Regions from separate parts of the Priestia sp. Y58 genome, predicted to be linked through region 1. Evidence: riboswitches for the same ligand, from Rfam matches in the RefSeq annotation. Region 1 holds a riboswitch; each other region holds the start of a gene.
The links. A riboswitch is a leader RNA that binds a small molecule or an ion and turns the genes downstream of it on or off. The one in region 1 is predicted to bind cyclic di-AMP.

Region 1 (8,142 bases):
GTGATAGCATGAAGAATAAATCCAATAAAAAGAGGAGTATAACTAAACCCCATAACAATCCCCGCGCCAATTAAAGGAATTCCCAGCAAGGCTTCATACCCAGCAGTGATCCATTTCATTGTACGTACATTTCCATTCATAGTAAAAAGCCTCCTAAAAAAGATACTACTATATACGAGAAAAGAGAGAAAAAAGTTTCAAATTACTTAGGGGATATGTCGTATAAGCAAGCACTAGTTGATTAAAATGATAGATGACAGTAAAGAGGATGGAAAAAACATAATGATTTAGTCATTTTTTCACACCAAAGAAAAATAGTCTAGATGATTCATTTTTAGCTAAGGGCCCGGAATTTATACCGAACATAGTGACTGCTTTTTAAAACAAATAAAAGCTGATATCTTGTTTTTTGGTTATAGCATGTAAGGTTTTTATTACAAATTATTAAAGATTCTTATCTTTTTGCAAATACACATTGTATTTCATAGTTTTAACAATTATGATAAAAAAGCAAGTGTCAAAATAGGAAAATAGTTGAGCATGTAAAACGAAGCGATAAGCTTATTAATTTGAAAGAAAGGCAAGGTACATAGCTTTATGTGGGAAATTATTGTAGCAATCATTTTAGGGATTGTAGAAGGTTTAACAGAGTTTGCTCCTGTTTCGTCAACTGGGCATATGATTATTGTGGATGACCTGTGGTTAAATTCAAAAGAATTATTTTCATCTCCAGTAGCTAATACATTTAAAATTGTTATTCAGCTAGGGTCGATCTTAGCAGTAGTTGTTATTTTTAAAGATCGTTTTATTAATTTATTAGGATTAGGAAAAAAACCAGCTGCTCCAATTGGACCGACAAATCGCTTGAATTTAATGCAGGTAATTGTTGGTCTGTTACCCGCAGGAGTGTTAGGACTTTTGTTTGATGATTACATTGATGAACATTTGTTTTCTTTAAATACGGTGCTAATTGGCTTAGTAGTCGGAGCTGTATTAATGATTCTAGCAGATTTGTTTGGACCTAAACGTCCGCGTGTAGAGACGGTGGACCAAATGTCTTATGGACAAGCATTGGGTATAGGACTGTTTCAATGTATTGCTCTTTGGCCAGGTTTTTCTCGTTCAGGCTCAACGATTTCAGGAGGGGTTCTTCTTGGAATGAGCCATAAGGCAGCCGCAGATTTTACATTTATTATGGCAGTGCCAATCATGGCAGGAGCAAGTGGACTTTCATTGGTTAAAAACTGGCAGTATTTCACATCAGATGCACTACCGTTTTTTATTGCTGGTTTTATCAGCGCCTTTATTTTTGCGCTGGTATCTATTCGCTTTTTCCTGAAATTAATTAATCGTATCAAATTAGTACCATTTGCACTATATCGAATTGTTTTAGCAGCTATTCTATATTTTGTATTTTTATAAAATAAACACGCGTGTTCTTTAGTCCCTTAAACTTCTAATAGAGACTCAAAGAGCAAGAAAAAGCTATTGCAATGTTGCAATAGCTTTTTTGCATAAATATATATTATCGCCTTTTGAAAGCGTTTTACAAACATGGGTATTGACAAAACGTGTCGAAAAATAGTAAATTAATATTTGTGCAGTATAAAGTTAAGTAAAAGTAAGACTTCTGTTTAGTTTTATTGACTGTAAAAAACGTATGACAACGTATAGATCGTTTTAATTTTATAAAAACTGAATAATAAGCTTAATCGTATAGAGCGGGGGAATCATTATCGGCAGTAAAGCTGCCTTGGGGTGAATCCTTACAAAAGGTAGGAAACTCTCAATTCCGAATCCGACAGTTAACCCCGTTTGCTTTATTGAGAGAAAGAGCCCAAAATAGCGTAAGTAAAAGGCTGTTCTTTCTTAAGAATAGTCTTTTTTTGTTTTTTCAGAAAAGTATATACAAATGTCATACATCTTTGGGGAGGTACATCTATGAAAAAAATTCGTTTTGGTTTGGCTACGCAGATTTTTACCGGTTTAATCCTTGGTGTTCTTGTAGGGGTAATTTGGTTTAACGATCCGCGTGTAGTAACATACCTACAGCCGCTAGGAGACCTATTTTTAAGATTAATTAAGATGATTGTTGTTCCAATTGTTATCTCAAGCTTAGTCGTTGGAGTTGCAGGAGCAGGGAGCGGTAAACAGGTCGGAAAGCTCGGCGTTAAAACCATTCTCTATTTTGAAATTATTACGACTTTTGCAATTGTAATCGGTGTATTGATTGCTAATATTTTTCATCCTGGGCAAGGTGTAGACATTCATTCAGCACAGAAGAGTGATATTTCACAATACGTTGAAACATCCGAACAGCAAGAAGGAAAGTCAGTGGCTGAAACTTTCTTACACATTGTTCCGACAAACTTCTTCCAGTCAATTGTTGAAGGAGACATGCTAGCAATTATCTTCTTTACAGTGTTATTTGCACTTGGAGTAGCGGCAATTGGGGAAAGAGGAAAGCCAGTTGTACAATTCTTCGACGGCGTTTCTCACGCAATGTTTCACGTGGTAAACCTTGTAATGAAAGTGGCTCCAATTGGTGTATTTGCTTTAATTGGTGTAACAGTTTCAAAATTCGGCTTAGAGTCACTCCTTTCATTAGGAAAGCTTGTTATCTTAGTTTACTTAGCGCTAATTTTCTTCCTACTTGTTGTATTAGGAGGAATTGCGAAATGGGCAGGAATTAACATTTTCCACTTATTCCGCTATATGAAAGATGAACTGTTGTTAGCATACAGTACATCTAGTTCTGAGACAGTTCTTCCGCGTATTATGGAAAAACTTGAAAAGATGGGCTGTCCAAAAGCTATCGTATCGTTCGTTGTACCAATTGGTTATACATTTAACCTAGATGGTTCCGTTCTTTATCAAGCGATTGCAGCGTTATTCTTAGCGCAAGTGTATGGTATTGATTTAACGATCGTTCAACAGCTGACGCTCATTCTTGTATTGATGGTTACATCTAAAGGAATGGCTGCAGTGCCAGGAACATCATTTGTTGTATTACTAGCTACTCTTGGCACAATCGGTGTTCCCGCAGAAGGATTAGCCTTCATCGCCGGAGTAGACAGAATCATGGATATGGCACGTACGGTTGTTAACTTAGTAGGAAACACACTAGCAGCAATTGTAATGTCTAAATCAGAAGGCAAATTTGACCCTAAAAAAGGTACAGAGGTCATGAGGGCCGGCTAATTTATAAATTAAAAAGCTACTTATTCTATTCAAAAAATTAGAATAAGTAGCTTTTTTCATAATAATCCCTTTATTATTATGGGAATTGACCCTATAATATGTAACATCAGGTATAAAAATATCCAAATTTTATTCTTACATAAAGCAGTCACTGGTTCCTTTCTTTATCAGTAAATATAGAGATAGCTTAGCTAGTAGGGGGATAGTAGAGTATGTGGAAAAAGCGAATATGGGTCATCGCCTCGATAGTAATCGTATGTTTGTTAATCCCTTACAGTTTACCGATTGTGTTTGCTTTATTAACAGCATTAGCACTTGAGGGTATTGTTCAAAAATTGCATCAATCTTTTAAAATGAAGAGAGTCTATGCAGTGCTTATGACCTTCATTTTATATGTTGTTTCGCTCATACTTATTGGATTTTTTATTGTTCGGACAATCGTTACGCAAGTGGTTGCTCTTTCAAAAATAGCGCCTTCCTTTGTAAAAGAAATCTATGAAACCGCGATTTATCCAACTATTATTAAGTGGAAATACTATTCAAACGCTCTTCCTACAGAAGTGATTTCTTCTATCGAGCGCACGCTTGAAAAAACCGTAAATTCATTAGATTCTCTATTAAAAAGTACCGTAGAAATCATCATTAGCTTTGCCGCTACTGTTCCTGGGTTTCTATTAGAGTTTCTTATTTATTTAGTAGCACTTGTATTTATCAGCCTTGAGCTGCCTGCTATTAAAAATAAAATTAAGTCATTTTTAACAGAAGAAACGAAATATAAGCTACAAGTTGTCATCACTCAGCTTATCCAAGCGGGGGTTGGTTTTATCAAGGCACAAATTATCTTAAGTGTCATGACGTTTGTAATGGCTTATGTAGGGCTTTGGCTATTAGATGTTCCATATACCGCGCTTCTTAGTTTATTAATTGTAATTGTCGATATCTTACCAATCCTTGGGACAGGCTCGGTGCTCGTTCCATGGGGGATTTTTGCTCTTACTCAAGGACATGACTCATTAGCAATCGGCTTATTTATTCTATTTGGAGTCATTACGGTAGTAAGACGTGTAGTAGAACCAAAAGTATTTTCTACAAATATGGGCATTTCACCTTTGGCTGCACTAGTTAGTTTGTACATTGGATTTAAACTTTTAGGCTTTGTCGGATTATTTTTAGGACCGGCTTTAGTTATTTTATACGATGCTCTTCGTAAAGTAGGTATTATTCAAATTAACTTTAAACTATAAAAGCGCTGGATAAAACTAGCGCTTTTTTTTATTGAAACTTTTGTAGTACGTAATACGTAAAGAGGGAAAGGAAAAAACTATGTCGCATTGGTTTTTATCTATCAATCGGCTAATTATAGTTTTGCAGTCTTAGATTTAATGACATGAGGAGGAGAATTTTTGTTAGAGTCGGTTTTACTTTCTTTAATTGAAGCGCTAAAACAGCTCTCTTATTTTGGCGTAATTTTAGCATTAACGTTTGAATTTGTCCCGGCAGAGCTTGTTTTACCTTTAGTGGGATATTGGGTGTATCAAGGTGATATGAACTTGTATCTGGCTATCCTTGCAGGTACAGTAGGCGGTGTTTGCGGACCGTTGACTCTTTATGCACTGGGACGTTACGGTGGACGACCGCTGGTTTTAAAATATGGAAAATACTTTTTGGTGAAAGAAAAAGAAATTGACGCTGCCGATCGCTTTTTTAATAAGTACGGCAGCGGGGTTGCTTTTTTTGGACGCTTTATTCCAGGAGTGCGCACGGCTATCTCTTTTCCGTGCGGGATGGCAAAAATGAATGTATGGCTGTTTTCTATTTACACATTTGTTGCGATGCTTCCAGTAACGGCTATTTACGTATATTTAGGATATAAGTTAGGACCTAAGTGGAAAGAGGTCGGGCCGATTGTCTCTCAATATATGCAGCCTATTGGAATCGGAATTGTTGTTTTAATTGCATTGTTTTTTATCATTAAATATGTGCGGAATAAACAAGTAGGGCAGAGCTGATAAATCGAGGAAAAGAGTGAGGATATGTCAGAGCATGAGCAGTTAAGAGTAGAGTTACGAAAAATTGAAAAGTGGGAGAAAGACCAAAAAGGACTTTTTTTCTGGGAGCGGCTGGCTCGCTTGCCTTTTTCAGCTTTAGATAAAGTAACGCCAAAGTTCATTCATCAAAAAATAGAAAAATTATTAGATGAAATTGCTAAGTATGTTGATAATGGAGGCCAGTATTTAGCTAATACGTCTGCCACGCTAGAAAAAGCATCAGCACAATTACAAGAAAAGAAACAGCTTTCGATAGAGGATATTCAGCATTTATCTCTGCAGGAAATGGATGAATTGGCAGAGTATTTTATTGAAGTCCGAAAAAAGAATGCACAGCTGCAAGGAGCTACAACTGGGGTAGGCGGGATTTTCACACTGGCGATTGATGTTCCTTTTGTATTAGGGCTTACACTTAAGACACTGCAAGAAGTGGCTGTTTCTTATGGTTATGACCCCACTGAGCAAGAGGAACGAATTTTTATGGTCAAATGCATGCAGTTTTCGTCCTCTGATATTGTAGGAAAGCGTGCGATTTTAGAAGAATTAGCAAGCGGTAATCGAACGCAGAGCTTGCAGCAGCTCCAAGGTTGGAGAGAAGTGTTTCTAACCTATAGAGACAACTTGGGATGGAAAAAGCTATTTCAAATGATTCCTATAGCAGGAATGGTATTTGGGGCGTATATTAACAAACAAGCGATTAGCGATATAGGAGAAGTTGGAATGATGCTTTACCGTAAAAGGCGTATTTTGGAAAAAGTCTCACAATCTAAAAAATAGAAAAAGGCTGGTACGAAAGTATTTTAGTTGAAGAAAAATCCGAACGCGTTTGATTCTTGATTAAGAATCGAATGTGTTCGGATTTTTTCATTGGTATAGTAAATGCAGCTTTCATGTGTTAAGTCTATTTCCTTAATCAAAATGAAAAGTAGGAATGGTAATATTATTTTTTCGTCTGGCAATCAGTAAATAAATAATTCCGATTATACTCCATATAATACCGATAAATAAAGATGTTTTTTCTAAGTTAAGCCACATAAAAAATAAAAATAAACTGCCGAGTAAAGGCATAAGTACATATGAAATATATCCACTGAGAGATCGTTTGTTTTGTTGAATAAAATAATGGATAAAAACCGCTATGTTCACTGAACTGAACGCAATTAAAGCACCAAAATTAATTAAAGAGGTAGCTTTTTCAAGAGACAGACCTAGTGAAATTAAAGAGAGGCCACCAATAATCACTACGTTCCAAACAGGCGTCTTTGTTTTAGGGTGAATATAGCCAAAAATTCCCCGAGGCAGATAACCATCTTTCCCAATTGCATAGAGAAGTCTTGATGCACTCATATGTGAGACAAGTCCAGAAGCAATAGTTGAAGTCAAGGCCGCTGCTACAAAAATAGATTGAAAAAGCTGGCCGCCAATTTTATAAGCGATCTCCGCTGATGCACCTTCTAAATCATGAAACAAAGAGGCTGAAGGGAAAAGAAGCTGCGCAAAGTAAGAAACCGTGATAAATAAGGCGCCTCCCGTACACGCAATGATAAGAATCCCTTTAGGAATGGTTTTCTCAGGCTTAAGTGTTTCTTCGGCCATAGTGGTTACAGCATCAAATCCTAAAAAAGAAAAGCATAAAATAGCTGCTCCGTTTAATAACAGAGATATAGAGGCCGATTCACTTATAAACGGTTTAAATGATAGCTCTTGGCCTTGAGTTGTAGCACTTAAAATAATAAAGATAATAGCGACTAAAATTTGAAAAGCAACTAATAGCGTACCAAAAGAAACGGTTAAATGAACGCTGAAAATATTCATTATGGTCATGATGACAACAAAGCTGATAATCCATACGGCCTTTGGAACACCTGGAAACAGAGAACTTAGGTAAATATTTGTCAAAAGTGCATTAATCATTGGCAGAAATAGATAATCAAGAAGAGCCGTCCATCCTACCAAAAAACCAATGCTTGGATTCATTACTTGCTGTGCGTATGTATAAGAGGAACCAGCTCCGGGAAAAGCTTTTACCATCTTTCCGTAACTAATGGCTGTAAATAAAATAGCAATCAACGTGAATGCATAAGCGCCTGAAACATGTCCATCTGTTGATTCAGTTACAATGCCAAATGTATCAAAAACGGCCATAGGTGCCATGTAGCCTAACCCTATCACAACAATATGCCATAATTTTAGTTGTTTAAGAAGAGAAGGTTCATGATTCATATTTGTCATCCTTTCTGTGTATAATCATTCTGCATTATTTATTATTATACTATATTATTAGGTTTGTCATCTTTTTTTGAAAAAGAAGAGAAAATTGCGCGCTAAGAGATAAAGAGCATTTAATTGATTACTAGATAAAGCAAAAAAATGCTCTTTTTCACTTTGATTTTTACCATTGAGCCTAGAAAGTATTTTACATAAAATGAAAGAAAGTAAAAAAAGCTTCGTTTAGGGTGATCTACTTGTAATAAATACGAGAACAAATTTTTGAATGCGGTTACATTTTGTTGGTGTACAAAGTTAAGAATGATGGTGAAGGAGATGAAGGAAGTGATTGCTACACCCTATATAAACTTGGAGATAAACAAGGAACCAGGTGTGCATGTCGTATTGGATGAAACAAAAAAAGATGGTGTTTACTTTATTAAATTAACGGTCAAGTCGGTTAAAAAAAGAATTCTTCCAAAAATGAAATTAAAATGGAGCGTTCCATTGTTAGATATCCAACTATATAAATCTTTACAAACTAGTAAGGGCGATGTGAATGCCTCTTTTGTTCATTGTTTTATGAATAAGAATGGTTCTAACCGCTACACCATTGCATGTTCAGATATACGCCATCCTATTCTGTGTGCTCCCAATTGGAAAGACATGTGTCTAGATGTAGAAC
Region 2 (8,142 bases), on a different contig from region 1:
CAAGCAATACCGAGATGCCAAGTACTGCAATATTTAAAATAAAGCCTGAAGACTTCGTCGGATGAAGAATGTGGTGATATCCTTCTTTAATCGTTTCAAACGCCATAATCCCTACTACAAGAACCGCTCCTAATAGAACAAGATTAACCAATCGGCCGAAACCGTTTGGAAATCGTTTGGTCGGGGCTTTTTTACTTAATGCCGAACCTATAAAAACAAAAAACTGATTAGCTGCATCTCCTAAGCTGTGCATCGTTTCAGCAAACATCGCTACATTCCCTGTTAAGGCGAAAGCAATTCCTTTAATAATGGAAATAATGGTATTCACTATAGCGGCCATCATGGCCGATTTATTTCCTTTTCGCAACAATTTAATTAATTCACTCATGTAATCCCTCCGTTTGCACCTTTGATGAGATTCGATTACGGTTAGTGTATGTGAATTTAAAAATTAAAAACCTCCAACATACAAGTTGGAGGTTTTTAGTCATGTTTCATTATTTTTTAAAACGGTACGGTACAGTTGTAACAATTACATTTTTGCGGTAAAGCAAATGTGCTTTTAACAGCAGACTGGACTGATTGTGAAGAATATTTTGCCAACTTTTTTTCGTAATGAATTGCGGAATAACGACCGTAATGGCCATGTTATTTTCTCGCGCTTTTTCCTCAGCCATATCGATGAATCGAAACAGCGGCCGCACTAAGCTGCGGTATTGAGAATGAAACGTAACAATACGAATATCAGGCTGCCACTTCTCCCACTTCTCTTCCATTTTCTTTTCGCTTTCTCGATCAAAGGCCACATGCACTGCAATAACGGTATCACCAATCGTTCGTGCATAATTTAATGAATTTTCTACTACCTTTGTCATTCCTGCTACAGGAACAATGACTACACTTCCTTCAAGCTTTCCAATCTTTTCTCCTTGCTTAATGCGAAGCTGCTCTCCTACCGCTTCATAATGCGTATGAATGCGATGAAAAATATAAACGATAACCGGTAAGAAAATGAGCACGGACCATACTTGTGAAAACTTCGTTGTAAACAAAATAATTAGCACCGTTAAGGTTATGAGGGCCCCAATTAAGTTAATAGTTAGCTTCCCTTGCCAGCCGGCCGGCTTTTCTCTAAGCCATTTGACAATCATGCCTGTTTGAGAAAGCGTAAATGGAATAAACACCCCGACTGCATAAAGAGGAATTAATTGTTCAGTCGCTCCTTTAAAAGATACAATTAAGACAATAGAAGCAATTCCAAGGGTCACAATTCCATTCGAATAGCCTAATCGATCGCCACGAATTTGAAACATTCTCGGCATGTATTTATCAGACGATAGGTTGACAGCAAGCAAAGGGAAAGCAGAAAAGCCCGTATTCGCCGCTAGCACTAGAATTAGAGCTGTTGTGCCTTGAATAAAATAATAAAATCCATTTCGTCCAAACACACTTGATGCAATTTGTGATACAACCGTTTCATCTGCTTTTGGAGAAATGCCAAGCCAATAAGCTAAAAACGTGATGCCAGAAAATAAAACGGCTAAAATACCGCCCATCAGCATTAATGTATGAACAGCATTTTTTGCACCTGGCTCTTTAAAGTTAGGCACTGCATTTGAAATGGCTTCTACACCTGTCAATGCCGAACACCCTGATGAAAAAGCTTTTAATAATAAAAACAAACTAATACCTGGCACTACTGTACCGAGAGAGGGATGAAGCTCAGGTGAAACTTGACCTGTCGCTATTTTAAACAAGCCTACCGCTATTAACAAAATAAGAGCAATAACAAATAAATAAACCGGATAAGCTAATACAGAAGCGGATTCTGTTACACCACGTAAATTTAAGACGGTAATAAAAATCACTAGCAAACACGCAATTACTACATTGTAATGATGCAGCGTTGGAAAAGCCGAAGTTAAAGCATCGGTTCCTGCTGAAACACTCACAGCAACTGTTAAAATATAATCTACCAACAGTGATCCCCCAGCGATAAGCCCGGGATTTTCTCCTAAATTGGTTTTGGAAACAATATAAGCTCCTCCGCCTTGCGGATACGCATAAATAATTTGACGGTATGAAAGAATTAAAGCCGTCAGTAGCACCAATACCCCAATCGCAATTGGAATTGAATACCAATAGGCAAGGACGCCTACTGTTGCAAGTACAATCAAAATTTGTTCTGTTCCATAAGCCACTGAAGATAAGGCATCTGATGATAAAATAGCCAGTGCTTTAAGCTTACTAAGCTTTTGATCGCCTAACTCTTTTGTTTTAAGCGGCTTTCCAATCAATAATCTTTTGAGAACTGAATAGTTCACGTAATTTCCCTCCGATGATTGCCTAGCTACTATTTACTGTTCATTGCTAAGCTCCGTTACAAGTTCACGAATAAGTGATATTATTCCTAAAAAATACTTTTTTATGTTAAAAAAGCGCACAAAAAAAACACTAAGGGTTCTCAGCGTTTTTACACAGCTTAAACCTCCTCTCCAAAACGCTTATGGGGTTAGCTGTCGGATTCGGGCTATGAGAGTAGCCCTACCTTTAAAAAAGGATTCACCCCAAGTGACAATGCACAAATTTGGGTCCCCCACTCCTGACGAATTAAGCGATAACAGGTCAATATAATTTTCGGTTAAAGAGTATGATTGATAACATGTTTCTTTCATAACTATCCTTTGTTCTTAGATAATATACTCCCGTACAAATGGTTTGTAAAGCATTATTTTACGTAAATTATAAAATAGTGCTTAAGACGCTTTTAATGGGAAAACAAAAGGCCTTCTGCCTGCTTACAGAAGACCTTCTTGCTTTAACTTTTTGCTTTTAAAACGGCTGCTAGCTTGTTTTTCGTTTGAGGACCATAAATGCCATCTACATCATAAGGAAGATACATAAGCTGAAAACGTCTGACTGCATCTTTCGTTTGAACTCCATATATTCCGTCTACTGACCCTACTTTAAAATTAACCGCGTTTAATGCTCTTTGAAGCTGTTTCACAGCTTCTCCAGAATCGCCTTGTTTTAAAATTCCATTGGGAAGTGGATATTGTTCAGAAGGTGGTGTTGGAGATGGTGTTGATGAAGTTCCTGAAGGAATAACAATTGTTTTTCCAACCTGTAGTGTTAAAGGATCAGAAAGCCCTGTATTCGCTTCTTGAAGCGCCTGTACTGTTATGTTGTACTTCTGTGCAATACTGTAAAGCGTATCTCCTTGCTTGATCGTATACGTTTTTGTACCCGGTTCAGAAGGTGAAGGATTTGGTGTTGGAGATGGGGATGGATTTGGAACTGCACGACGCGGTAAATTTAAATATACGGCAATTCCTTTTGCATACGATTCACCCATGCTTTTTAAAAAAGCTTCATTTTGAAGAAGTGCTGCATCTGTACTGTTATCAATAAAAGCTATTTCAGTGAGTACTGCGGGCATATTTGTTAAGCGAAGCACCGCATAATTGGCTGATTTTCGACCGCGATTCGGATGATTATACGACAGCAGCGCTGGCTGTACTTGGCCGTGTACAATCGATTGAAACGTTTTACTGGCATTGCTAGCGCTTCTATAAACATAATCTTCGTACCCTGTTCCTCCACCGGCATTTACGTGAATAGACATAAATGCGTCTGCGCCCCACGAATTAGCTTGAGAAGCGCGCTGAGATAACGATAAAAAAACATCTGTGGTACGAGTGGTTTTAATCGTAAAATCACTGTACGTGCTATTTAAATAGCTTATTAAATATTGTTGAATTTTCAAAACTAGGTTTTTTTCATACAATCCATTCGCTCCAACTGCTCCTACGTCTGCCCCACCATGTCCTGCATCGAGATAAATTTTTTTCATATTACTTGTCCCTCCTTATTGCTAACATATGCATGAGGGAAAAAAGTGCTACAGTTACTAGCCTACTTAGTGAAAAATCACTAAAAAAGGAGATTGTGCCATAACGAAACCACTCCAATCTAAAAACGAACAAATGGGACAAGTGCTCTAGTAGGGATTGCTTGTGACACCGCTGTTGATTTCCGTGCAAGACTTCGCTTTCCGCGGGCGGCTGGTGAGCCTCCTCGTCGCTTACGCTCCTGCGGGGTCTCACCTATTCCGCTTTTCCCGCAGGAGTCTTCGCCTGCCCTCCAATCAACAGGTAGAAGCAACTAAATAGATGAAATCTACGTTCACGTTACCAATAAAAAAATCCGCACGATTCATCGTGCGGATCTTCTTCGACCTAACACTTTTGATCTTTATAACGTTAGGACCTATTTAAAAAGCAGAACGCCTATAACAATGAGAATAATCCAAATTGGAATGCTTATTAATATGCCTATTACTAAACCTTTGAAAAAATTTCCTTCTTGCATTTTCATTCCATTCCTCTCCAACAGTATTTTCTAATAACACTACGCCTGGCTGAAAATTCTCTGAAGTTATACTGAAGTGCAGAGTGAACGCATAAACAATCTCTCTATCTGTTATACACTACTTTTACATATAGATTCAATGAGACAAAAAGCTTATCCTTTTTAATTTATATAACCAAATTCTTTCCTGTATCTAACAAAACAATAAAAAGCCTCCCGTAAATTGTACGACAGGCAGCTATACTTGTTTTATGAACAGCTTAGTTCGATATTTAATATACGCATGCAGAATGTTATTCATTTTGAAAAACAAAAAAGTCCAAGAGAACGTATAAACGATCTCTCGGACTTTTAGGAATTAATATTGGCTCATGTATTGGTCACGTTCCCAAGGATGAACTTGTGTACGGAACATATCCCATTCGATTTCTTTCGCTTCAACGAAGTGCTCTGCTAAGTGTTCACCTAATGCAGAAACCATAACTTCGTTTGATTGGAAGCTATCTAAAGCTTGAGCTAATGTTGCAGGTAAATCTACGATACCTTCTTCAATACGCTCTTCTTTTGTCATTACATAGATATTACGATCGATAGGTTTTGGAGCTTCAAGGTTGTTCTTGATTCCATCTAAACCAGCTTTTAATAGAACAGCCATTGCTAAATATGGGTTAGCAGCTGGGTCTACGCTACGTACTTCAACACGAGTTCCTACGCCGCGAGAAGCTGGGATACGGATTAATGGGCTACGGTTGCGAGCAGACCAAGCAACATAACAAGGAGCCTCATATCCAGGCACTAGACGCTTATAAGAGTTTACAGTAGGATTTGTTACTGCTGTAAAGCTGTGTGCGTGCTTGATGATACCTGCGATAAATTGACGAGCCGTATCACTTAGCTCTAGATTACCGTTTTCATCATAAAATGCGTTTTGACCATCTTTAAATAATGAAACGTTACAGTGCATACCTGAACCATTCACACCAAATAATGGTTTTGGCATAAATGTAGCATGTAAGCCATGTTTACGTGCAATTGTTTTTACAACAAGTTTGAACGTTTGGATATCATCACAAGCTTTTAATGCAGCAGCATATTTGAAGTCAATCTCGTGTTGTCCAGGAGCTACCTCATGGTGAGATGCTTCAATTTCAAAGCCCATTTCTTCAAGCTCTAATACGATGTCACGACGGCAGTTTTCACCAAGGTCAGTTGGTGCTAAGTCGAAGTAGCCACCTTTATCATTTAATTCTAATGTAGGTTCGCCTTTTTCGTCTAATTTGAATAAGAAGAACTCTGGCTCAGGTCCAAGGTTAAAATCAGTAAATCCTAACTCTTCCATCTCTTTTAACACACGTTTTAAGTTATTACGTGGATCGCCATCAAACGGAGTTCTATCTGCATTGTAGATGTCACAAATAAAACGTGCTACTTTACCTTTTTCAGATGTCCAAGGGAAAATAACAAACGTATCAATATCTGGGAATAGGTACATATCTGATTCTTCAATACGTACAAATCCTTCAATAGAAGAACCGTCAAACATCATCTTGTTGTCTAACGCTTTTTCTAATTGACTTACTGGAATTTCAACGTTTTTAATTGTTCCTAAAATGTCAGTGAACTGAAGACGAATATACTTTACATTCTCTTCTTGAACTTTGCGGAAAATATCTTCTTTTGTGTACTTTGCCATCGTGTGATCCTCCCCTAAATCTCTATATAATATTTATAATCTATACCCCTCATATACGAACGGCATAAATATTGATAACTTTATTAATGAAAGAACCTGGACATATCTCCTTGATTTAAAGTTGCTCGATTAAAACGGCCTGCTTGCATAAGTTCTGCACGAAGCATTTTTCGCAATTCATCGTCCGTTAATTCTGGCTTTGCTGTTGCTGCCACAACTTTTTCTTCTTGCTTATGCCCTTTTTGCTCCTTTTGAAGATGAAACAGCTGTTTTACACCTGCTAAGTTTACACCTTGTTCAATAAGATCACGGATTTCAAGCAGCTTATCAACATCGTTAAATGAGAATAATCGTCGATTTCCCTCTGTTCTTACTGGTGCAACCAATTCATGTTCTTCATAGTAGCGAATTTGGCGAGCCGACAACTCAGTTAACTGCATCACAATTCCAATTGGGAAAAGTGGCGTATTTCTTCGAATGTTGTCACTCATTTCAGTTCCTCCTTTGGATTAACTATTTACATTGTATGCTATGTTAGTTCACCTGTCAACCGAATGTTAGTAATTCTAACATAAATTTTTCTGAACATTTCTTCTATACAAATAAATAGCACTTCGTTTATTTTTGTAAGCCTATCTTTTCTTTCTTAGCGGGGAGAAAAATAGTCTTTCTATCTTATATTTTATAAAAGTTCTTTCGTCAGCATTTGATCTACTGCCATACATATTGCTACTTTTACGTGAGCATACGTTAACCCGCCCTGCACGTAAGCGACATATGGAGGCCTGATAGGCCCATCTGCCGTCAGCTCGAGGCTTGCTCCTTGTATAAACGTTCCAGCTGCCATAATTACATCATCTTCGTACCCTGGCATATAAGCAGGATAGGCCGTTACGTGTGAATTAATTGGTGAAGCGAATTGAATAGCCTGACAAAAAGAAATCATTTTATCGCGGTCATCGAACTGCACGGATTGAATTAAATCCGTTCGTTCACTGTTCCACTTCGGTTCACTTTGCATCCCTAGCTCTTCGAACATAGCGGATGAGAAAACCGCTCCTTTTAAGGCTTGACCGACTACGTGCGGCGCCAAGAAAAACCCTTGATACATTTCTTGCAAGCTATACAGCGTCGCTCCAGCTTCTGCACCGATTCCAGGAGTTGTCATTCGGTATGAACAAGCTTCCACTAGATCTTTTCGTCCTGCAATATAGCCGCCGATTTTAGCAAGACCTCCACCAGGGTTCTTAATAAGCGACCCCGCCATCAAATCTGCTCCTACATGCGTTGGCTCGATTGTTTCTACAAATTCACCGTAGCAGTTATCGACAAATACTATAACGTCAGGCTTGATACTCTTTACAAACGAAATCATTTCTTTTATTTGCGCGACTGTAAAAGAAGGACGAATGCCATAACCTTTTGAGCGCTGAATGCCTATCATCTTTGTATGCTCATGAATAGACGCTTTCACTTCTTCAAAATCCACTTGACCTTGCGCTGTTAAATCTACTGATTTATAGCTAATATTATATTCTTTTAAAGAGCCTACGCCGCTTCCTCGTATACCAACAATTTCTTCAAGGGTGTCATAAGGCTTTCCAGTTATATATAATAGTTCATCTCCAGGACGCAGTACACCAAACAGCGATATGCCAATTGCGTGCGTACCTGAAATAATTTGCGGACGGACCAGGCAAGCTTCTGTTCCAAAAACATCCGCGTATACTTTCTCCAAAGTATCGCGGCCTAGATCGTCATATCCATACCCCGTTGTCGGATTAAAATGTGAATCACTCACTCGATTTTGCTGAAAGCTTTGCAGCACCCGAAATTGATTTGCTTCAATGCGCTCGTCAATTTTCTCATGCACAGGCTTAATTTGTTTTTCTACTTTTGTAGCAAGTTCCCGAATGCGTGCCCCGTTTTTTAACTGATCAAACATCATTTCTTTGTTCCTCAACTTTCTTCAAGCGTTTGTAGCTTTTTGTAAAGGGGATGCTCTTTTGCAATATACCCTTTGCACTGATACTTCTCAGTTTCTTCATTGAATTTTAACGACTCAACAATAGAGACCG
Region 3 (8,142 bases), on a different contig from region 1:
GATCAAATTCAAGATTATTCGTAAAATTCCGTTTATTCATTATAATCCTCCGCTTTCTTAATTACAGTGTCAAATACTCAGCAACCGGCCCAAGTACAAGCACTGGGAAAAACGTAAGTGCCCCTACAATAACGGTAGTTCCAATTAAAATGCCGCTAAATAAAGACGTATCCGTTTTAAATGTCCCCGGTGTTTCAGGAACAAGCTGCTTAGATGCTAGTGAGCTTGATACCGCCAGCATCGTAATTAGTCCGAAGTAACGTCCAATATACATAACAATTCCCGTAGAAATGTTCCAAAACGGCGTTGCGTCACCGAGTCCTTCAAAACCAGATCCATTGTTTGCTGCTGACGATGTAAATTCATACAGTGCCTGACTTAAGCCGTGAAAGCCTGGGTTTGATATACCTTCTATTCCTAAATGAGTAGTGAGCGCTACGGCTGTTCCTCCTAAAATTAACAGCGGCTGCAGAATAAGCGTCACGGCGATTAGCTTCATTTCTTTTCCTTCAATTTTTTTACCTACGTATTCCGGGGTTCTTCCAACCATTAAACCTGATAAAAATACGGCGATGATGACGTACATCATGACATTCATAAATCCTGCTCCAACACCGCCAAATACGGTATTTAACATCATATTTCCAAGTGTCAATAACCCGGTAAGAGGCGTAAGGGTATCGTGCATCGCGTTAACCGCGCCTGTTTCACTTGCTGTCGTCACGATGGCGTACAGAGTTGACATACCGACACCAAACCGGACTTCTTTTCCTTCCATATAACCGCTCGCTTCATTTAGATGAAAAGCATCAAGTCTAGGGTTACCGCCCCACTCTGTTACAAACGCTGTGCTTAAGATAACGATAAACAGCATACTCATCGCTACAAACAAGATGCGACCTTGTTTACGCTGTCCGATCATTTTTCCGTACGTAAAAGGAAGTGCGGTTGGCAATAAAAGCATAAGGACAATTTGTAATACATTGCTCAACGCGTTAGGATTTTCAAACGGATGGGCTGAATTGACACCAAAAAACCCTCCTCCGTTGTTGCCTAGCTCTTTGATTGAAAGAAAAGAAGCAACTGGTCCCCTTGCTATTTGCTGTGTTGCCCCTTCTAATGTATGGGCAGTCACCGTTCCGCTTAACGTTTGAGGAACACCTAAAAACGCAAATAAAATGCCTGTTATAAAAGCGATAGGAAGTAAAACACGCGTAATTGATTTCACAAAATCAACAAAAAAGTTTCCCATTTCCTGCCCTGCCAACCCACGAATAAAAGCGATTGCTACTGCAAGTGCCGTTGCTGGTGCAGCAAACATCATAAATACAACGGCGGCCATCTGCGAGAAATAAGACAAACCTGATTCACCGCTGTAGTGCTGCAAGTTCGTATTTGTCATAAAACTAATGGCCGTGTTAAAAGCAAGGGCCGGATCCATTCCTTTAATGTGGCTTGGGTTAAGCGGCAGTACCCCTTGAAACCGGAAGATAAGATACACCACAAAAATCATAAACGTATTCGCCAAAACGAGAGCAAGTGCATATTGCTTCCACGTCTGATTATGCCCTTTAATTCCTGCCGCTTTAAACATCACCGATTCTATCTTCCCTATCAAGCTAGTGTTTTTATCGTTTGAAAACACATTCGCTATATAAATACCTACGGGCTTTGCAATAAGCGCTACAAAAACAAGCAGCAGCGCAACTGATAGTAGAAAAATCCCCACGTTTTATTCCTCCGCTTATTAAAATTGTTCTGGATTTAACAGTACATATACTAAATAAATTAAAACGAGAACTGAAATACCTAACAAAATGAACGACATGTTCACTTCTCCTCTCTTTCGTCTACTACATGAGACGACCAGCAAATAATTCCGTACATAGCAGCTGTTAATATGGCAAGCGTTCCAAGCATGATCATATCCAAGTTGCTCCCTCCTAACTGTTTCTTACCACCAATGATTAAGTGTAGTGACTGTTTCTGTGCGTAAAGCATCACGCCCAAGTGAGCTAGCTGCGAAAGGTTATTTTTGATTGTTTATTCCTCACGTATTGTTGATCTCGTTTTAAAAGCCCTACTATATCCTCTTTACGGTGCAGACATAACCTGCTCTCCTATTTTTTTCATTAAAAAAACCGCAGAAGAGAGTCCTCTTCCGCGGTTTAATGCACGACAAATAAGCCGTGATCGACACGAATTTTTTTACTCCCAAAACGCTTACGGAGTTAGCTGTCGGATTCGGGTTATGGAAGTAACCCTACTCAGTTAAGAGATTCACCCCTAGTACATACGTACAAAATATTGGGTCCCCCGCTCATAATTGATTAAGCGTATATTTGTTATTTAATTTTTAGGCTTAATTATGTTTTTTACTGCTGCGTTTAATACTTTGATTAGCTAACGTAGACAAATAGCGGTTTGCTAGATCAAAAGATTGCTGATCGCATATTGCCCGATATTCAATCATTTGAATCATTTGCTTAGATATATGCATCTTGACGCTCCTTTCACCTATATTTTGAAAGGAACGCGCTATCCGCTGTTATAGAAAACGACCACCATTACACCATCCTCTCTCTTAACGCTTACGAAGTTAGCTGACGGGTTCGGGTCAAGAAAGTAACCCTACTCAATTATGAGATTCACCCCTAATAATTGGGTCCTCCGCTCTTTCCCTCTCTTTCAGGAAAGACTCAGCGTTTCACTGTGGAACGTTTCATGAGAGTAATCTTACTCCTGTTAAATTTTACTGTCAACAACATTTTTTGAAATTTTAAAAGCTTTATTTTTTGCTGTTTATTCATTATTTTAAAATAATAGATTCAAAGAAAAAAAAGCGTTCTTATCTCCTCGATAAGAACGCTTTTTTTAGCTCATTTTCTCAATTTCATTTACAAGAATTGAAATGGCATCCGTTTTTGTTGCTTCACGCATTGTACGCTTCATCGTACTTGCCTGCTGCTGAAGCTCATTTACTTCACGCAAAAACAGCTCTTTTGTTAACTGTTCTTCTTCTACAACCATACAGTAGCCTTTTTTCTTAAAGGATTGTGCATTTAAAATTTGATCTCCGCGACTTTGTGCTTTTGATAAAGGAATAATCATCATCGGTTTATGAAGAGCTAAAAACTCAAAAATGGCATTGGATCCGCCGCGTGTAATCACATAATCAGTTGCCGCTAGAACATCCGGAAGCTGTTCATTTACGTATTCTAACTGACGGTAGCCCGACTCTTTTTCAAGGCTTGTATCAATATTGCCTTTTCCGCACAGGTGTACAATTTGAAATTTCTTTTGCAGTTCAGGCAAGGATTCTCGAACAATTTCATTGATGCGGCGTGCTCCTAAACTTCCGCCCATAATCGTTAAAATTGGGCGCTTATCATAAAAGCGAAGCCAGCTTTCCCCGTTCGCTGCGCTTCCGCTAAATAATTCTTTTCGAATAGGTGAACCAACAACCTGCACTTTTTCTTTTGGAAAATAGTTTGCCGCTTCATCAAAAGAAGTAAAAATTTTAGTGGCAAATTTCTGCGCAATTTTATTTGCCAGTCCCGGTGTTAAATCACTTTCATGAATGAACACGGGAATGTTTAGCGATTTAGCAGCCATTACAACAGGAACTGTGACAAAACCGCCTTTTGAAAACACAAGAGAAGGCTTTAGTTTTTTCAGCACGCGACGTGCATCGCCAACTCCTTTTGCTACTCGAAATACATCTTTTACATTTTCCATATCTACGTAGCGACGCAGCTTCCCGCTTGAAATTGCATGATATGGAACGTTTAATTTTGTAATTAATTCTTTCTCGATACCATTGTGAGAACCGACATAATGGATATCCCATTTTTCACTGTCTAATTCTTTCATAATGGCAATGTTTGGTGTTACGTGTCCAGCTGTTCCGCCTCCGGTAAAAACGATAACTTGCTTACTCATTTTTTCTTCCTCTCTTTACTTCACTTAATTGATCTGTTTTGACATCAATTTTTATCTGATCTTTTTAGCATGCAATCTGACATGTAAAACGATGGTTTTATTATAGCATTTTTCTTTTTACATATGTATGATAAGGCGTATAAAAGCATGCTATACTTTTCATAGGGAGTGATGATAATGAACAAATCTGCACCTGTAGTAAAAGGTGATACGGTGGATTCCGAAACGCGCTGCATGCACTACCGTACGGATAAAGATATTATTGCAATAAAATTTTATTGCTGTAATACATATTATCCATGCTATCAATGTCATAACGGACATGCGGATCATGATATTAAAACGTGGCCAAAAGCTATGTTTAATGAAAAAGCTATTCTTTGCGGAGTATGTAAACATGAGCTATCAATTCATGAATATTTAACCTGTAACTCGACTTGCCCTCACTGTCGTTCTTCTTTTAATCCCGGATGCAGCCTGCATGGACACATTTATTTTGAACAAAAAAGCTGAACAAAACGTCGTTCAGCTTTTAAAATAACTGCTCATCTATATTTAAAATGGAAGGAAGCAGACCTGGGAACAAGTCCTCAAGTTCTTCTAAACGCAAGGAATAATAGTGCTGCGTACCTTCTATACGTAGTTTGATAATTCCAGCTTCGCGAAGTACTTTAATATGATGTGATAGCGTTGATTTTGATACATTTAATTTTTGATAATACGAACAGGTCTGCTCCTTTCTTGTCGCTAAACACTGTACAATTCGCAGCCGGTTAGGATCACTCAACGCGTGTAAAATAGGCGTTAATTTAATTTCAGATTTCGGTGGTTGATAAGGTTTTCTCATGCTTAAAATATAACACAGCTTCTTTTGTGTATCAATGTTCGATAACTTTCGAACTAAATTCCTTGCACTGTTATTTAATCGGTGTTATAGTTTCATTGTTCGATGATATTCGAACTTATCTTCATTTTAATCATAAATTGAATGAAAGATCAAAAACAAAACAAATAATATAAAGCACCATCATTATTAAAGGAGGAATCACCCATGATTCATTTACAAGCTTCAATGAAAGTTAACCCAGCAAAAAGAGAAGAATTTTTAGAAAACGTACAAGAACTAATTAAGCATTCTTTACAAGAAGAAGGAAACAGCAACTATCAACTATTTGAAGATGCTTTTACACCTAACACATTTATGATGATTGAAGAGTGGAAAAGCGAAGAAGCAATTCAAGCACACAATAAATCAGCTCACTTCCAAAGTTTTGTAGCATTTGCTCAAACTGGCGTACTTGTAGCACCTTTAGATGTAAAAACATTACAAGGCTAAGAATAACTTCTTTGAAAGGATGACGCATCATGAATGAAGCAATTCATACAATTCAAGATCATCGTTCTATCCGTCAGTATACAGACGAAGCAGTAAGCGACGAGCATTTAGATACGATTATCCAATCTGCTCAGTCAGCCGCTTCTTCTATTAATGGACAGCAAGTTACTATTATTAGCGTCCAAGATAAAGAAAAGAAGAAAAAACTTTCAGAGCTTGCCGGTAACCAAGCGTGGATTGACCAAGCTCCTCTATTTTTAATCTTTTGCGCAGATTTTAATCGTGCTAAGATTGCAGCTGAGCTTAACGATGCTCCTCTTGGCGTAACTGATGGGCTTGAGTCAATTTTAGTCGGAGCAACCGATGCTGGAATTTCGTTAGAAGCAGCAACAGTTGCAGCCGAATCACTCGGTTTAGGTACAGTCCCAATCGGAGGAATTCGCAGAAAGCCGCTAGAAGTCATTGAACTGCTGGATCTACCGGAATACGTATTTCCAGTAAGCGGTCTTGTGGTTGGACATCCGGCAGATCGTTCTGCGAAAAAGCCTCGATTGCCACAAGCTGCCGTGCACCATCGTGAAAGCTATAATCACGACTTAAAGTCATTGATTCAAGACTATGATGCTGAAATGGCAGAGTATATGAAAAAGAGAACAAATGGTGCTGATGACCGCAACTGGTCACAAACTGTATCAGCTATTTATAAAACAATTTATTATCCAGAAGTTCGAGCGATGCTTGAAAAACAAGGATTTAAATTCGAATAACCAAAAGCTGCGATGAACATCGCAGCTTTTTTATCTACTTTAACAGCGTGCTGAATAGACTAAAAGTAATACTCAATAAATGAGGTGTTGATATGGAGTTTATTTTAATTTGTAATTTTCTTTTAGGTGCAACCGCAGCGTTTTTATTGGTGCCGGCTGTTACAAAAAAGCACACTCTTCACGTGACTTTACTTTCTCTCCTTTTCCTCCTTTCAATTGTCCCGACTTTTCTTCTCGCTAATCCACATATCGGCGTTTTACCTTGGGCTATTCGAGACGGTCTTCTATTGTTCGCTGCTTTCCTTTTCTTTTATTTAACCTTCACTTTAAACAGATGGAAAACGCTTTTGTTTTTTCTTTTCTTTTTACTGTCAATTGCTCCTCTTGCCTACGTCGTATACGATAACTTTGTCCATACGTATGCAGATGCCAATATTGGGCTTGGTTTAGGCTTTTTACTGACATGGCTCTTAACAGCTCTGTACAATATTTTGGCTATTCTTCGATTTTTTCGTCAGAAATCTCAGTAAACACATCAAAAGTTAACAAACAAACGAATAGTTGATTTTATTTAGTATACGCTAACAACTGCACAGTCCTTCTCTTTACATAAAGCTGTGTATACTAAAAAAGGAGTGATACTTGATGAAACGACTATTCGTAATGGTAGCAGTAATTGCCTTCTTGGCACTTAGCCGCATGTTAGTATTTGCCGCTGAAACACCTCCTGCTGCAGATGAGCGAACAGCTCAAAATGCAGAAGTTCGCATCGTTCATGCTTCACCGGATGCTCCGGCTGTAGACATTTTTGTGGATGACAAAGCTTTAGTAGAAGGAGCAAAGTTTAAAGATGTCTCCAACTCCCTGCCTTTGTCAGCTGGTTCTCATAAAGTAGAAGTATACGAAGCGAAGACAAAAGGAACAAAAGATTCCATCATTGAAGCTACCCTTGTTGTAGACGGTGGAAAATCGTATACAGTGGCCGCTGTAAATAAAGCAGAAAACCTTGAACTACAGGCTTTCACGAATAATAAGCAAGGAATGGATGGAAAAGCAAGCTTACGTGTTGCTCATTTATCTCCTGATGCTCCTGCGGTAAACGTAGGTCCTAAAGGTGCTGCTCCTTTATTTAAAGATCTGTCTTTTAAAAGCATTTCAGGTTATCAAGTAGTAAATCCGGGTTCGTATGATTTATCTGTTTCCACAGCAGATGGAAAAGAAGTACTAAGTCTTCCTGGAACAAATCTTCAAAGCGGTAAAAACTATACGGTTCTCGCAGTAAATACTGCTGACAAGCTTGAGACCATTGTTTTACAAGATAATTAATTAAAAAACGTCATTTCAATTGAAATGACGTTTTTTATAGACTGCGCTGAATAAATTCTTCTTTTTTGTACTCATAGGTAGAAATATCGTTCCACAATCGTTTTGAAAGCTCGTATTTCATACCTTCATATTTTTTTCTAGCACGTTCGCTCGAGCGTAACTGCTCCCTGAAATTAATTCGTTCATTCCAGTAAGGTGATTCACTGACCGTTACGTACACATGACTTCTTCTAGCATCATGCGGAATGAGCTTACGGGCATTTTTAGCTGTCATAATTGGAGGGTAGTGTGCAGCTGGAACGCCTTCTTTTAATAAGACAAACATCTCTTTTTCCGCTACATATACGTGGGATTTATTTTTTAATATAGCGCGCACTTCATTTATGTCTTCTTCACGTTTGACTCCGATTAAAATATCAACGATTGGTGAACCTGCCAATCCTGGAACGGACGTGCTTCCAATATGTTCGATGTCTACTGAAAAGTCTTTTAGTGTATTAAGCAACGCTTCTTTTTCCATTTGATACAAAAGCGACCACTTTGTTTCATACTGAACAATCTTTCGCATATCAGTTTCCACCCTTTCACTTTTTTATACTGTACCATGTTTTAAAGTAAAAAGAAAGAATTTTCTAACTATTTACTTTTAGTTTATGCTAAGAGCTTTACACCCCTATAGACAGGCTTTGTATTATTTTATATATTTTTGTTATTTTTATTCTACATGTTTCATAATTGTGGATGTTTCCTCCTTCAAAAGATAGATACGCT

Region 2: linked by a shared signal. The riboswitch ahead of MMB68_RS01720 (APC family permease) and the one ahead of MMB68_RS27065 (cation:dicarboxylate symporter family transporter) in region 1 are both predicted to bind cyclic di-AMP.
Region 3: linked by a shared signal. The riboswitch ahead of kdpF (K(+)-transporting ATPase subunit F) and the one ahead of MMB68_RS27065 (cation:dicarboxylate symporter family transporter) in region 1 are both predicted to bind cyclic di-AMP.

Annotation. Positions count from the first base shown of each region.
Region 1 is NZ_JAKWFL010000018.1:14,296-22,437, forward strand. Features, by position in the region: gene MMB68_RS27055 (hypothetical protein) at 1-140, opposite strand, end outside; gene MMB68_RS27060 (undecaprenyl-diphosphate phosphatase) at 598-1,422, shown strand; cyclic di-AMP (ydaO/yuaA leader) riboswitch at 1,696-1,835, shown strand; gene MMB68_RS27065 (cation:dicarboxylate symporter family transporter) at 1,942-3,201, shown strand; gene ytvI (sporulation integral membrane protein YtvI) at 3,414-4,445, shown strand; gene MMB68_RS27075 (DedA family protein) at 4,605-5,210, shown strand; gene MMB68_RS27080 (EcsC family protein) at 5,235-6,026, shown strand; gene MMB68_RS27085 (APC family permease) at 6,159-7,472, opposite strand; gene MMB68_RS27090 (hypothetical protein) at 7,794-8,142, shown strand, end outside.
Region 2 is NZ_JAKWFL010000001.1:309,650-317,791, forward strand. Features, by position in the region: gene MMB68_RS01715 (cation diffusion facilitator family transporter) at 1-388, opposite strand, end outside; gene MMB68_RS01720 (APC family permease) at 498-2,324, opposite strand; cyclic di-AMP (ydaO/yuaA leader) riboswitch at 2,487-2,627, opposite strand; gene MMB68_RS01725 (N-acetylmuramoyl-L-alanine amidase) at 2,819-3,853, opposite strand; gene MMB68_RS01730 (hypothetical protein) at 3,973-4,164, opposite strand; gene glnA (type I glutamate--ammonia ligase) at 4,730-6,064, opposite strand; gene MMB68_RS01740 (MerR family transcriptional regulator) at 6,148-6,555, opposite strand; gene MMB68_RS01745 (methionine gamma-lyase family protein) at 6,747-8,009, opposite strand; gene hflX (GTPase HflX) at 8,024-8,142, opposite strand, start outside.
Region 3 is NZ_JAKWFL010000002.1:320,489-328,630, forward strand. Features, by position in the region: gene kdpB (potassium-transporting ATPase subunit KdpB) at 1-40, opposite strand, end outside; gene kdpA (potassium-transporting ATPase subunit KdpA) at 62-1,723, opposite strand; gene kdpF (K(+)-transporting ATPase subunit F) at 1,748-1,828, opposite strand; cyclic di-AMP (ydaO/yuaA leader) riboswitch at 2,207-2,347, opposite strand; gene MMB68_RS07400 (hypothetical protein) at 2,363-2,500, opposite strand; cyclic di-AMP (ydaO/yuaA leader) riboswitch at 2,573-2,715, opposite strand; gene MMB68_RS07405 (undecaprenyldiphospho-muramoylpentapeptide beta-N-acetylglucosaminyltransferase) at 2,875-3,942, opposite strand; gene MMB68_RS07410 (CHY zinc finger protein) at 4,120-4,455, shown strand; gene MMB68_RS07415 (ArsR/SmtB family transcription factor) at 4,475-4,789, opposite strand; gene MMB68_RS07420 (putative quinol monooxygenase) at 4,994-5,278, shown strand; gene nfsA (oxygen-insensitive NADPH nitroreductase) at 5,308-6,045, shown strand; gene MMB68_RS07430 (hypothetical protein) at 6,138-6,575, shown strand; gene MMB68_RS07435 (DUF4397 domain-containing protein) at 6,691-7,371, shown strand; gene MMB68_RS07440 (GrpB family protein) at 7,406-7,939, opposite strand.